Regions from separate parts of the Paenibacillus sp. FSL H7-0918 genome, predicted to be linked through region 1. Evidence: a T-box and tRNA genes for the amino acid it is inferred to sense, from the RefSeq annotation. Region 1 holds a T-box; the other holds one or more tRNA genes.
The links. A T-box is a leader RNA that pairs with one kind of tRNA and senses whether it is charged. The one in region 1 lies ahead of metG (methionine--tRNA ligase), so its partner is inferred to be a tRNA-Met.

Region 1 (7,395 bases):
GCGAGTACCATTTGGGACTCTTCCTGCATGCGCTTGTTGGCGAGCGACCAATAGATTGTATTCAAAGTGTTATAAAGAAAATGCGGGCGGAATTGCGCTTTGAGTGCTACGATCTGAGCTTGCTTTTCACTAATTTGTTTGCTGGATAGGTCAGCTATAGTATGATCCAGGTTTTGGAGCATCGAATTATAGCTTGAATAAAGGATAGCCATTTCTTTGTTCATGGTTGTTTTTACAAAAGGTAAAGTAGTTCCCCGTTCGACATTGCTCAGCTTGGTTGCCAGATTACGAAGGGGCTTGGATAGGGTCCAAGAGAAAAAGAAAGTGAATAGTAGGGCAGCACCCATCCCCAGCAGGCCAATTAAAATAATATTCCGGCGAATCGTATTTAAATCTTTAACAGCGTCTTTAGAATCAATGTAAGCAAAAACGCTCCACTCGCTATAGTCGGAATAGGCATAGGATACGAACAGATTGCGTGAGTTTATTTTTTGTGGAACGATTCTGGCTTTATGATTGCTGAATTGTTTTAGAAGCCCGTCGTTCATATAGAGTCCAATTTCTTTTGGATCTGTGGAATAGACAATGGTATTAAATGAATCAACAACTTGGATTTTCTCGTTTTTGCCGAGGTGAAATTGGCTGACAGCGTTATGGATAACCTCGACAGGGAGGACAAGAAACAGGGTTCCTAACCGGTTTAGATCATTCCAATCATTAATTTGTCTGGCTCCCATCACCACAGGGATATTACCGTTCTGCCATACATCTACACCGAACCAGACCATTCGGCCTTTATTCTGTGCTATAGCCGGAAACCAATAAGCATCGCGGATTTCCTTTTCGCTGTCCCAGATGACCTTTAAGGAACTGCTGTTGGTATACACCTGATCATCGGACAGACCGAGCAGCTTGAACTGGATGTCAGAGTTTATGGAACGTGTCTGTTGATCTATGTAACGAGTAATTTCCATGGCGTCTGTACGAGGTGAACGTGACAACGCTAAGTCTCCCAAGGTTTCTTGAATCAAGGGACTGAACATGATCGTAGAAGAAAGCTTATCGTTATCCTGAAGAATTGCGTCCATTTTACCTTGAAGTTGCTTGACGGATTCCAGGATATATTGATTGGAGCGGTTTAGAACAGCTTGAGAGGAAGAGCGGTAGGACAAAAAAATGGTGAATCCTACGATGGTGAAGATGATTAGAGAGAAGCCCATGATTAATTGAACGAGGATGGAGATTTTTTTGGACATGTTATCCCTCGCATGTAAAAGATATTCTTCCATACATTGTAACAAAAGCAAATGAAAGCGAATATAGTCAGACGAAAAATAAACATATTTATAGAAAAAATCTCATTTTTTTCAGGGGAAACAGCGTGGTTGTCCAACAATATTTAATACAGCGTTAATCTTTCTTTACTTAATAATGAAACTTTTTATGGTGGCATGCGTCTAATACTATGTTTGTTATGACGATCGTGGCAAAAGCTTTTTGCCGCCCTACCGTGGGTGGCAGCATTTTGCGGGGAATATAAGAGGAGTATGAAAAAGACAGAGACCTACTTATATTTACAAATAGGAGCAGAGGAGTTATATCATGGATTTGAAAAAGTTAACGTTAGTTGCTGTTTTGGCCGTATCTCAGGCCGCCGCGGCAGTGCCGGCTTTTGCTGAAGCTGTCAATAATACCCCAAGTAATACTACTGTAGTTGGGACAGTTGTTTCAGCTGCGCCGGAGGTAATGCCAGAATCTACTGATCCATTGCCGCCATTGCCGACGGAGACGCCAGGAGGAGTAGTGTCACCGACACCAACACCTACTCCAATTCCTTCAGAGACAGTTGATCCTACGGCTACTGTTGAACCTACAGCAACAATTGCACCTACTGCAACACCGCTTCCGACTGCAACACCTGGAGTTACTACAGAACCTACAACAACAGATGGTGCTCGTGCTGCGGCTAACAGTCAGCTTATTCTTATGATGAACAGCAACAAAATGTATCAGAACGGCCAGGAATATTTAGCTAATCAGCCTATGGCAGTGAAAAACGGCGTATCCTACGTTTCGATCCGGGCTATGGTAGAACGTGTAGGCGTGAAATACGTTTATGATTATAAAACGAAAGAAACCATTGTTACCAAGGGAAGCGACGTTATGCGCTTTAAGACCGACAGCAAGGTCTATACAGTTAATGGTGAGAAGAAGACGATGAAAGGTCCAGCTTACCAATACAAGGGGACTTTCATGGTTCCATTGACATCCATAACTGGAGCACTGGGCATTCCATATACCGTTGATAATGTGCAAAAACGAGTAATCCTTACATTAAACAACAAACCTAAAGCTTCCTTCACAGTGCCAACTGAAATTTACGCCGGTGAACCAGTGACCTTCGTAACCTCCAGCTCGTCACCAAATGGTGTAGCTATTGTGGATGAAAGCTGGGGAGGTAACAAGCAGGATATCTATGATCAACCAGGATATTATGTAGTAACCTATTCCGTAATGGATGCGAATCAACAGTGGAGTGATCCTTACACCATGACCATCACAGTGCTTAAACCTAATACACCTCCAGTTGCTAATTTCACTACAGACAAGGATTCATACAAGATGGGTGAAATGATTACTTATACCGATCTAAGTAGCGATCCTGATGGTGATGAAATTACCGTAACTTGGACGAACAAGGCCGAGGCTTTCTTTACTCCGGGTCCAGCGACAATTGCTGTCCAAGTAAAAGATTCACATGGCGCGATCAGCACGTTTGAGAAAACCGTTAATATTTCGGATGAAATCTTGTACAGTAAAGAAGATTTCAACAGATTATTTGCATCTCCGGGCAGTGTGTTTAGCATCGATGGATCGATGGTTCCTACTTGGCAGCAAGTAGCTTATAATCTTTCTTCCGAGCCTTATAAACTAATTCGCAGCAACAGCCCAGAAACGGTGTATACAGAAGGTGTTACTTACCGTGAGACTTCTTTGGGTAAAACCCGCTTCTTGATTCACCACAAGAATAACCTGAATATTAAAGCTAAAGTGTATGTGATTGCTACGAATAACAATTTGTACCCAACGACGCTTACAACCGAATATGTGGGCTTTGCAGGCCCAAGCACATATCCTGAAGGTACTGGTAAAATGTCTGTAGAACGTTATTGGAAATCTATGCTTACAAATGAGCATTATAAAACGATTGTTCTGCAACCAGGGGAAAGTGTCTCAATTCTGACCGATCTAAACCAAATTGCTATGAAACCAAGTGAAATTGTTTCACTTCAAGCGGACTTATTTAGTGATTATCCAATCGATTATAATGTCATGTTGATTGATGCGAATAAAGATCCACTGACTACACTTCCAACACTTCCAGTTCTGGATCGAGACGGAGTGCATAATCGGGGAACTTACGAAGATTCTACTCGTATTATCACGGTTACCGATGAGGTAGGAAAAACTCCTGCAAAACTTCTGCTAGGCGATAATTACAGTGATAAGAACCTGGCTGGCGTAGACCCAATGGCAGGTACGGAAGCATCCAATGCCGGTAATTTCGGGGTATTATACAAGATCAGATTCGAAAATGTTGCACCAAACTCATTGATTACGTTTAATCCACGTGGCGGTAACTATATGGGGCCGGTTATGGTTAATAACCAAATCGTGCATATGCCAAGCGTGGGAAGTCTCTCGAACGCTGACATGAACAGTGTGGTTTATCGTAGTGGTGAGTATGGAGGTTCTGTGGAGATTTTGTTCACAGCAGCTTCAGGCAGTAACTTGCCGGTCAATTTCCTCATCACTCCACTTCCAGCAAAGAAATAACAAATAGGAATATCCCTATAAGCTCTATTGGGGAATTATCTACAATAAAGGCCCGGCTGAATATTCCGTAAAGGAATACGCAGCCGGGCTTTTGTTTAAATATAATAATTCAGAGGTTGCGTAGGGGCGCATCATGGTGCTTCATTGACGGGGCATTTATTTTGGGGCATTATTAAGAGAGTGAAATATAAATGAACTGATCTTATGGGAGATGAGCGTATGCTGTCGACAGAACAAATATTAGAAGTCATGTCGGGGCAAGGACTGCGAATCACCGACCAACGCAAAACGCTTGCCCAGTTATTCGGCGAGAATAAGGGATATTTGTCAGCGAAGGATGTATATGAGCATATGGGCCGTAAGTATAGCGGACTTAGCTTTGATACGGTGTACCGCAATCTTCGTGTAATGGAAGAGCTTGGTGTGCTTGAACAGATTGTCTTTGAAGACGGAGTGAAGTTCAAGGGAAGCTGCAATCATCAGGATCATCACCATCATATGATCTGCCTTCAATGCCAAAAGACCTACCCGATTAATTTCTGCCCGATGAATTTAACGGATACACCCGATCAATTCCGGGTAGTCAAGCATAAATTTGAGGTGTTCGGTTATTGCAAAGAATGTGAAGAGAACCGGGAAGAAGAATTAGTTGCAGCATCAGATAAACAAAAGGGACTTTAGAAATGGTGACCCTACGCAGAACGATTCAGGCGCCTATTCGGGTGTATCGCAGGTACATTTCCCCTATTAAACCTGCAACCTGCCGCTTCTATCCAACCTGCTCTGCCTATGCCCTGGAAGCCATTGAAGTCCATGGTCCATTGAAAGGCTCATGGCTTGCAGCTAAGCGGATTGCCAGATGTCATCCCTTTCATCCTGGAGGACTTGATCCTGTGCCGCCTCTTCAAGATGAATCTGCTGAGAAGGATTCTGCCCCTGCGACTTGACATGGGGCCTTACCATTGGGTATATTCACAAGTAATAGTATGAATTCCGAAGAACGGATAAGTAAATCGTTACGTCCATTACAGAGAGCCGGAATATGCTGAAATCCGGTATGGAGCGTTAGATTGAATATGGTCCGGGAGGAACTGTGTTCGAGCGGGAACTGCAATTGTGGTTCACGTAAGATAACAGCGTGATCCAGCGTTAATGGACAGTTCCCGCGAGGGAACTGGCGAAGCCTGCGCTCTGTGAAGAGACAGGAAATTTGGGTGGTATCGCGTGAGTTATACTCTCGCCCCATTATGGGGGCGGGAGTTTTTTGTTTTTTAATAAGAAAGGATGATTACTGAATGAGTGAGAAAAAAACGTTTTACCTAACGACACCAATTTATTATCCAAGTGACAAGCTACATATCGGACATGCTTATTCAACCGTGGCAGGAGACGCAATGGCCCGTTACAAACGTCTGCGCGGCTACGAAGTGCGTTATCTAACCGGTACAGACGAACATGGACAAAAGATCGAGCGGAAGGCAGAGGAAGCAGGAAAGACCCCTCAGCAGTTCGTAGACGACATTGTTGTTGGTATTAAGGAGCTATGGCGTAAGCTGGACATTTCGAACGATGACTTCATCCGTACTACGGAAGAGCGTCATAAAAAAGTGGTACAGGATATTTTTGATCGGTTGCTGCAGCAAGGAGACATCTATAAAGGTGAATATGAAGGCTGGTATAGTATCCCAGATGAAACCTTTTACACAGAAACGCAATTAGTTGATATAGTGCGTGATGACAACGGTGTGATTACTGGTGCAAAAAGCCCAGATAGCGGCCACCCGGTTGAGCTGGTGAAGGAAGCAAGTTATTTCTTCCGGATGAGTAAATATGCGGATCGTTTGCTGCAATTTTACGAGGAGAATCCAGAGTTTATTTTGCCGGAATCCCGTAAGAACGAAATGATTAACAATTTCATCAAACCCGGACTGGAAGACCTTGCAGTTTCCCGTACAACCTTTGATTGGGGCGTAAAAGTTAAGGGCGACGAGAAGCATGTCGTGTACGTGTGGATTGATGCTTTGACTAACTATATTACTGCTCTGGGTTATGGTTCCGAGGATCGCACCTTGTATGACAAGTTCTGGCCTGCGGATGTACACATCGTTGGTAAAGAAATCGTTCGTTTCCATACGATTTACTGGCCGATCATTCTGATGGCGCTTGGGGAACCCCTTCCGAAAAAGGTATTTGCCCATGGCTGGTTGCTCATGAAAGATGGAAAAATGTCGAAATCTAAAGGTAACGTAGTTGATCCTGTGACACTGATTGATCGTTATGGCTTGGATGCATTGCGTTATTACCTGCTGCGCGAAGTACCGTTTGGTTCGGATGGCACGTTCACACCGGAAAGCTTTGTAGACCGGGTTAACTATGATCTTGCCAACGACCTTGGGAACCTGTTGAACCGTACAGGGGCTATGGTTGAAAAGTATTTTGCAGGCGAGATTCCGGCATATGAAGGAAATGTAACAGCATTTGATGGTGAGCTTCAAGCTGCGGCTGAGAATACTTATGCCAAAGTAGAAGAAGCTATGGAAAAAATGGAGTTTTCCGTGGCGCTGACAGCTATCGGAATATTCATTAGCCGCACCAACAAATATATCGATGAGACACAACCTTGGGTGCTTGCCAAAGATGAAAATAGAACTGCCGAGCTGGCTTCTGTGATGAGACATCTGGTGGAAGGTCTGCGTACCGCTTCAATCCTGCTGCAGCCGTTCTTGACACAAACACCAGCGAAGATCTGGGAACAGCTGGGTATTGAGCCTGGTGAGTTAACGACTTGGGATAGCGGTAAGACCTTTGGCCTGATTCCGGCAGGAACAAAGCTGGTGAAAGGCAATCCAATCTTCCCACGTCTGGATGTGGAGCAAGAGGTAGCTTATATTGCCGAGGCTATGGGTGCTGGCAAAGCGGCTGCTGAAGTGGCGGAAGCGGCTGCTGAAGTGGCGGAAGCGGCTGCTCCTGCTGCTGAGGACTCCGAGCCAGTGGAAGAGCATAAAGAGGAAATCGGCATTGACGATTTCGCTAAAGCAGAGCTGCGGGTAGCCCAGGTTATTGCTGCAGAGCCAGTGAAAAAAGCTGACAAGCTGCTGAAGCTGCAACTGGATCTGGGTTATGAACAACGTCAAGTGGTTTCTGGTATCGCGAAATTCTATACACCGGAAGAGCTGGTGGGACGTAAAGTGATTTGTATCGTAAACCTTAAACCGGTGAAGCTGCGTGGGGAGTTGTCCCAAGGGATGATTTTGGCGGCTTCTAAAGATGACCAGCTAACGATCGCTACCGTGCCGGACAGTATGCCAAACGGAGCAGTAGTGAAATAAGACAATACTGTTGTAGAAATTTTTTAATGAGGTTGCTTGAACAAGGGAATGCTCCTTCAGCCGGGTTGGTTGTGGGAGCATTTCTTTTTTATAAAGGACGATACCGTCTTTCTTCTGAGTGAGGTTTCTTTGTTGACTTATCGTAACGATTACTATTATACTACTAATAGTAAAATTTACGATTTGAGGGGTAGATCAATATAATGGCGGCAATGAAATCACGTATAAG
Region 2 (7,395 bases), 310 kb from region 1:
ATCCCGCTCAGATACGTCATATTCGAGTTTTACAGTTTTTCCTGTAAGGATTTCTGCTGTATAAGCACTCGCTTCAAGGCCAAAAGGTTGAACCGGCTTAGAAGGATGTTTAGTCTCCGGTGTATCAATAAGTATGAGCCGCACTTTCTCAGATGTGCCGTCTTGTAATTTGACCGTAAAGGTATCCCCATCAGTGACGGAGATTACCTGAACTTCAATTGTTTCCGCAGATGACATTAAACTTGCTGGTTCGATATTTTGCTTTGTATCAACCGACGTTGACACTTTTTCAGTACTTTCAGTCTTGTTAACATTTTCCACAATTTTTTCTTTTGCTACGGAGTTTCCTTGCTCGACAGTTGTAACTTTAGGAATAGTTACTACAAACAATATAAGAGATATCGCAATAGTGATTAATGAATATGTGGTAACCGCTTTGCGTGTCTTTTTAGTTGGATCTCCCCAGCGAATAATTAGTGAAGGCTTAATCAGACCTATAATCCAAATCGGTATTGCAACAAAGGATATCAAGAAAAAGTTAATAGCTATAGCATCCCGAAAAGATATGCCCGTAAAAATAAGAATTTCTATTAAAGCGATAATACTAAGAGAAATCAGAAACTTTTTTGATCTGAGCATCAAGGAACCCCTTTTCTATAAATAGATGAAGTTAGCTTAGCAGAAATGGGAGATTATGACTATTAAATTCAAACGGGAACTTTATCAGAATATTCATGATTGGCACAGCGGAAGCTTGAGATTCTGAGATTGACGGGGTGGGTTCATTTATATATAAGAAATACGATTATACAAACTATAACAAAAGAAAATCACCTGATAAAATCTCGGGGAAATTACATAATCTATTTTCATCAGTTTGTACCTGTTTCTACTCCACGAGTAGAAAAAATAGATCATATTTCAAACTGGTTATGACCTGTTTTTATGGGCTATGTAAAAAGATAATATGAAGTATTGTACCTTGCCAATATCAGCTGGGTATTTTTGCGATCAGAAAAATTTTCCTTTATCGTTACATACATGTTGTGGGAAATGGATTATATTTAGAATACACAGTTTGGAAGCATCGGCAGTGTAATCCGGAAGTATCAAGAAGAGACCTCGCGGATCAGTAACCGCCAAGTCTCTTTCTTATATTCTAGGGGGGGATACATTGTTAAAACCGTCGTCCTCATGATATTGATAATTATCATTTCAGCAGTTGTAGTCTATATTTTTCTGCCAAAAAGGCAGAAGTGTATTCAAAGAATACAGTGATTGATCCTCTTAAGATTACGATCCAAGATATAGACCGTATAGAAGAGGGGACTGATTTAATTTTTACTGATCATGAAGCATATCGAATCCATATTATGCTAACATTGAGTGATTGAATTATTTTGACACAAAGGAGACGAATCCTTGAAGACATATAATGAGATGCTGCTTTCCACACCTTTTATGATAAATGGCAGACTTGAATCGGAAAGTTTCGCATTGAGACCAATTTCTCCCCCAAATCATATGCCTAGATATGAAGAATTTCAATATACAAGTGTTTTTAGAAGTATGTTTGTTTTAAGTCTTACTGTTGAAGTCGATAGCATTAATCCTTTAGGGGTGGATAATAAATCTCTTGGCCCGTATCATAAAACTCCACTTGAGATTGCAGACATGGATGGAGTACGAGCTCTGAAAGTATTTAGAAACTTTTTGTCTTTGCATTATGGGAAAATTTTCTTTGATCATGGTGTTACGAGAATAAATGATCATTTCAGTCTACCAAATATTAATTATTTTATCCCACTGAAAAATGCTAGACATCCAGTTTGTAATATGTTGGATAGGTTGGATTTTAGTCAATCTGGTGAGCTTTCTAACAGTGAAGACAGCTTGAAAAGGCTTGGGGTTTTATTGAAGAAGGGTACAAATAAGAACAAGGATTTTTTGAAATCACTAAATCTATACTACAATGCATTAGAGCAGTATAATATAAATGAAACACTAAGTTTTATGTTGTTTGTTACATCCATAGAAACTTTAACACATAAGTATTCTAAAAAAAGTAATATAACATCTCGAAATCTAGATTCAGATGATTATTTCTTTACCAAAATTATAAATATTATCGAAACGGATGTTGGTCAATCTGAAAATCGTGATTTTTTGAAGGGATTTGTTTTAGAGAGATATAAGGTAAAGATGAAATTTGTAGATTTTGTGCTTCAATTTTTGAATGAGAACTTTTATGAAATTTGGGAAGATCGAGGAATAGATAGAAGTGCTATTAGTAAAGAGGAAATAGAAGAATTATTGAACAGAATTTATAATCTACGATCAAATTACTTGCACCGTGGAGAAGATATATCGATTGAAATTAAGTTATATTCACTTTTGATATTGATTGAAAGAATTACAAGATTTATTTTGATTAAAGTATTTGATGAGCTGACAGCTTGATAAGCTTCATATTATGGAAATGCGATTGTTTGGATACTAAATTAAAAGTATTCAAGATATATGCCGATCTATGATACTACCGCTTCTCTTAAATGTACATTGGTAGCATTAATGATCAAGGATATTCTCGGATTTGAATTTGGAAAGAGGATGGATAAGAGTTAGTACATAATAAAACCCCGGATATTCACCGGGGTTCATTTTTAATCTTCGAACAAATCGTCCATTAGCTGCTGAATGTCTTCTTTTCTCTTTTTCGAGTCATTCTTATCGATCAGAATTTCATTATCTTTAAAAATAAGGGTATCTCCAGACTTTGCCTCTTTAGGTAAAATTGATTTTAAGATATCCTCAGTTTGCCCTTCAAATTCTACAACGGCATACTCACCTTCAAAGCGGTCAATGATTCCTTTATGCATTTACTTAGCCCCCTTAGTCGATGTAAAAGTGATTTTATTTCCATCACTTATTGCAGTAATTGTACCTTTTTGGTCAGTTCGTAACACTGAAGTATTCGCATTTTTTAACCTTGTAAGAATCCCGGAATCTGGATGCCCGTAATTGTTTTTACCGACGCTTATTACTGCGTACTGTGGTTTAACAGCGTCGATGAATGCTTTACTGGTCGAACTACTGGAGCCATGATGCCCGACTTTTAATACGTCAGCTTTTAAATTCATGCCATCGGCTAACATATCGTTCTCAGAAGCCTTCTCGGCATCGCCGGTAAAGAGGAAGGACTTGTTTTTATATGTAACCTTTAAGACGGCACTCCAGTCGTTAAGGTTATCTCCATATTCTCTGGTAGGTGCCAGGAACTTCGCCTCAACACCAGTTAAAGGAATAGTAACTCCTTTAGTCACAGCTTTGATGGTACGTCTTTCATTCTTCACAGCAGTCAAAAAATCTTTGTATGTTTCAGTGGTATGTGATACTTTTGGAGCGTAGACAGATTTAACGTCCAATGCTTTTAGAACATCATCTAATCCACCAATGTGATCCGCGTCAGGATGAGTAGCAACCAGGGCATCAAGTGTTTTTACACCAAGAGCATTCAGGTACTTTACTACATTCTTACCCTGATCGTTATTACCTCCGTCAATGAGGACATATTGATTGTTCGGAGTTCGAATTAGAGTAGAGTCACCTTGTCCAACATCAAAAAAGTACACCTGAAGAGTGCCAACGTTTTGTTTCTTTGGTAAAAGCAAAGTTGGAGCTGGTGTAGCTGTAGGCTTTGCTGTTGGTTTCGCGGTAGGCTTAACAGCTGGTTTAGCAGTGGCAGCCGGTTTTGAATTTGAACTTCCACCATTGTGGTAATGGTATTCTCCGTTTTTTAGTCCCCACTTTGCGCAATTGGTGCGGCAATAATGACCGCCATTTGCATCGGTGCGTCCTGGATGCGCCTCAGCAAGTACAGGCATCAACAATAAAACAAGTGACATGAAGATTGGCACAATAATTCTTTTCATAAAAAAATAAACCCCCAATGTATGATTCTGGGAGTATTCTATCAGTTATAGGTAATTTTTTCTAGAGAACATTACGAAAACTTGCTAACGAATTTGTAAACGAAGTATCTGATATAGAGTTAAATTCATGAATAGAAAAACCCCTATAATAGAAGAAAAAGAAACACAGTTAAGCTTATTTTAACCTTTCCCCAAGCTCAGTTGGTTAGAGCGGTCGGCTCATAACCGATTGGTCGGGGGTTCGAGTCCCTCAGGGCCCACTTATCAAAAACCCTTACTTTGTAAGGGTTTTTTGCTGTCTGTAGGTTCCCTTGTAAGTAGAAGTGGATGAGTTGGAAAAGCGACAAAATAGAAAATGATCACATTTTGGTCACGGCGTTGTTAGATCCTCTGGTTTTATCACAGATCATCTGGAAAACGGTAAAAAGTATGTATTCTGTGGAACTGCACTCTTGTAGAGGAAAGGGGGACAGTCAAGACATATAGACTATTAAGTAGCAAGCACCATACGCCGTAGATTTTGATTGAATTAAAAGCATGTCCAATACGCTGAAATTGATGATTTCTTTGAACAGGTTAATGCTATTTTGATAAGAAGCAATAAAGGATGCCGCATGTTCGCTCGGCATCCTTTATTGCAAGTAGATATACTAACTTAACAGCCTTTTAATTTATCATCAGAAGTTGATTAATAGCTTATTGATTATCCCCAAACCAGATGTTCTCAGTACCGGTCCGCGTGTCTGTCCATACGCTCACTAGACGGCCTGTTTGGGGGACGATGGCATTACCGATGTAGTCCCCAATTAGGGGGATGCCGGTGACGTCAAAGGAAGTTGTTGTTATCCGGGTGTTTGTATACGTCATACCGCCATCTCTAGATGTTGCTAGATAAACATCAAGGTTGAGGGGGTTGACTCGATTAGTGTAATAGGTAACGAATATTGCACCATCCGCAGGGGATACGGTGATGGCTGGGAAAAAGTTTTGGGAGCCCACCGGACTACCTGTAATGGATATTGGTGCCCCCCAATCCACACCAAAATTGGTGGAAGTGGCAAGAAAAATATCGGAATAACCTTCTCGAAAATCTTGCCATACAGCATAGACATTACCTCGCGTCGTCGGTGCATTAGAAATATCTGCTGCGAGGGAAGGGTATGTCAGACATCTAAATGTATATCCCGGCAATGGATCTGGTGGGACTACAACGCTGGCGACCATGGTTTCAGGAGTAAAAATGACCCCACCGTCTGAGGATGTGCGAATTTTAAGATCAGTATTACCGGGAGGCTGATTGATCCATCCCACGATAACAATCCCATTTAATGTAATTGCTATACCGGGGAATTCTTCGAATTCTTCGACCGAAGACAGCAGGGAGGGACTGGAATAGGTACTACCGTTATCTAGGGAACGATTGAAGAATATCGTATTTCCCGGTATGAATTGTGTGTTGTAATCATGCGTATAACCAGTATATACATTTCCAAAAAAGGGACTTGATCCAGCTTTGTCGGTGACAACGACTACCTGATCATCATTTACAAACTGCCCAAACCCTTGATTCACGATGACTGGCGGTCCGAATGAAGAGGCATTGTCGGCAGATGTATAGGAGACGATCGACCCGCTGAGACCGTCTGAATCGAAGGCGTGGGCTAATACTACGAAAGTGGTCGGGAAAATATAATCAATATGTGGTGCTTCGATGCCTGCAAATCCTGTCGGTAACGGCAATAACGTTGTTGTCCAAGTGGCACCTGCGTCAATAGATTTGTATAAACCTATATTAGGAGGGCCTAATCGAAGATCTACAGCTACGGCAACCATAACTGAAGGATTAAGCCAATTTACCGCGATGGTGGGCTCAAACTGAACGCTTGCGCTCGGCGAAATTTGAATATTAGCCATGCTAAGCTCCTTTCGTCAGAGAGTTTTTGGTACTTATGGGTTCAGCTGAGCTATGAAAGTAAGTTCGGATTGCAGCACTCTTTGATGGGGAATGACGTTTCCTGACGAATCCGTTCCGAACACCGTGATAATCGTGTCTGCCGGTGCGTTTCCAGTTACGAGAAATTGGACTTCATAAGCTGAATTGCCTGCGATATTAAAACCGAGAAACTGGCTGGTGTTAGCATTAACATTTAATGAGTTGGAGTAGACTAAACCTTTACTAACCAAGGTATTCCATACGTAAACGTGATAGACTACGTTAGATGAAAAACTAAGGTTGTCATTATCGATATTAATGAGCACGTTGGATGCTGGGGTAGTCCCTGTGTTCGTAATGATGCCTGTTGTTGTTGCCATGAGCTTCACCTCTTTATTAGTTTGCTATATATATATGAATTGAGATTCATTGTGTTTGGACAAGGGAATCAGAAAAATCGCGGAAATGAATACTGAGAGGTCTTATTAGGTGGGGAAACACATATAAAATTTCAGCATGATCTGAAGCAACTTGATTATAAGTTGAACAGCAATTGACGATTTTTACGACTTCTCTGCCACTGCTGATCTTCGTAAGGCGCATGCAGGTAACTATTCGCTATCCGCAGGAGAATTTTAGAATTTTAAATAGAAGGTCTGACATTCATTTTAAATAAATGTTATAATTATAATATCAGTGTGTAGAGATATTGGTCTTTTTTATTGGGCCAAAAATATATGTCTCATGATACGTCTGCCATCTGAAATATTATTCACGGAGATGACAAACATGCATGGAGACACAAGACTGCCCAGAAACGGAAAAGAAGGTATACTATTTTTACTCATTATTTCAATCATTTCAGTTAACACTATTGCCCCTATTATTGTGGGGTTGGAACGCGGCTTCAGTAAGGAAGTGTATATAGATACACTAAAGGTTATTCCGTTTATGTGGATGATCGTAGTTTTATCCGTAAGATTAGTTGCAGGACCGATTGTTGGAAAAGTGATGCCGAAATTCATGGGACAAACCGATGGATTTAATGCAAGGATTCTGTTGAATACTTTATTGAATGTCACAGTGTTATCTATTTTACTATCAATTATCGGCACATGGGTTGGGACGAAACAAATAAGCCTGGATCCACTTAAAAACTTCCTTCACATCTGGCCGAGAAACTTTGGAATAGCATTTTGGATTGAACTGTTGGTTGCGCAGCCGATCGCAAGATTTGCGATGAAAACATTACACGCAAGACAGGATCGTAAAACAGAAAGTGTAAATGCGTAACTAGCTAGAATTTTGTAGACGAATAAGAAAAAGGAGCGTCCATGGTGGGCGTTTCTTTTTTGTAGCAATCGGAAGTGGAGAGAGACCCTGTGTTCCTTTGAAATTTGATTCGATAACAATTACGTGAAAGATGCTTCTCCTGTCGGACACTGCTGACCCTTAAAGCGGTTTTTTTCCACATTTGCAATTCTAACGGACTCCATAGTCGCTATTGGCATAAAAAGTACCGCATTTGAG

Region 2: it has a tRNA-Met gene. The T-box ahead of metG (methionine--tRNA ligase) is inferred to sense a tRNA for this amino acid. The anticodon was not compared.

What each region holds. Positions count from the first base shown of each region.
Region 1 is NZ_JBBOWJ010000001.1:1,034,261-1,041,655, reverse strand. It holds gene MHI15_RS04915 (sensor histidine kinase) at 1-1,256, opposite strand, end outside; gene MHI15_RS04910 (copper amine oxidase N-terminal domain-containing protein) at 1,603-3,837, shown strand; gene MHI15_RS04905 (Fur family transcriptional regulator) at 4,057-4,518, shown strand; gene yidD (membrane protein insertion efficiency factor YidD) at 4,521-4,784, shown strand; T-box leader at 4,825-5,085, shown strand; gene metG (methionine--tRNA ligase) at 5,133-7,166, shown strand; gene MHI15_RS04890 (metal ABC transporter substrate-binding protein) at 7,370-7,395, shown strand, end outside.
Region 2 is NZ_JBBOWJ010000001.1:1,347,982-1,355,376, reverse strand. It holds gene MHI15_RS06180 (thermonuclease family protein) at 1-639, opposite strand, end outside; gene MHI15_RS06175 (hypothetical protein) at 1,423-2,460, shown strand; gene MHI15_RS06170 (DUF3006 domain-containing protein) at 2,664-2,879, opposite strand; gene MHI15_RS06165 (MBL fold metallo-hydrolase) at 2,880-3,932, opposite strand; tRNA gene MHI15_RS06160 (tRNA-Met) at 4,127-4,192, shown strand; gene MHI15_RS06155 (sialidase family protein) at 4,629-5,765, opposite strand; gene MHI15_RS06150 (hypothetical protein) at 5,880-6,245, opposite strand; gene MHI15_RS06145 (hypothetical protein) at 6,655-7,158, shown strand.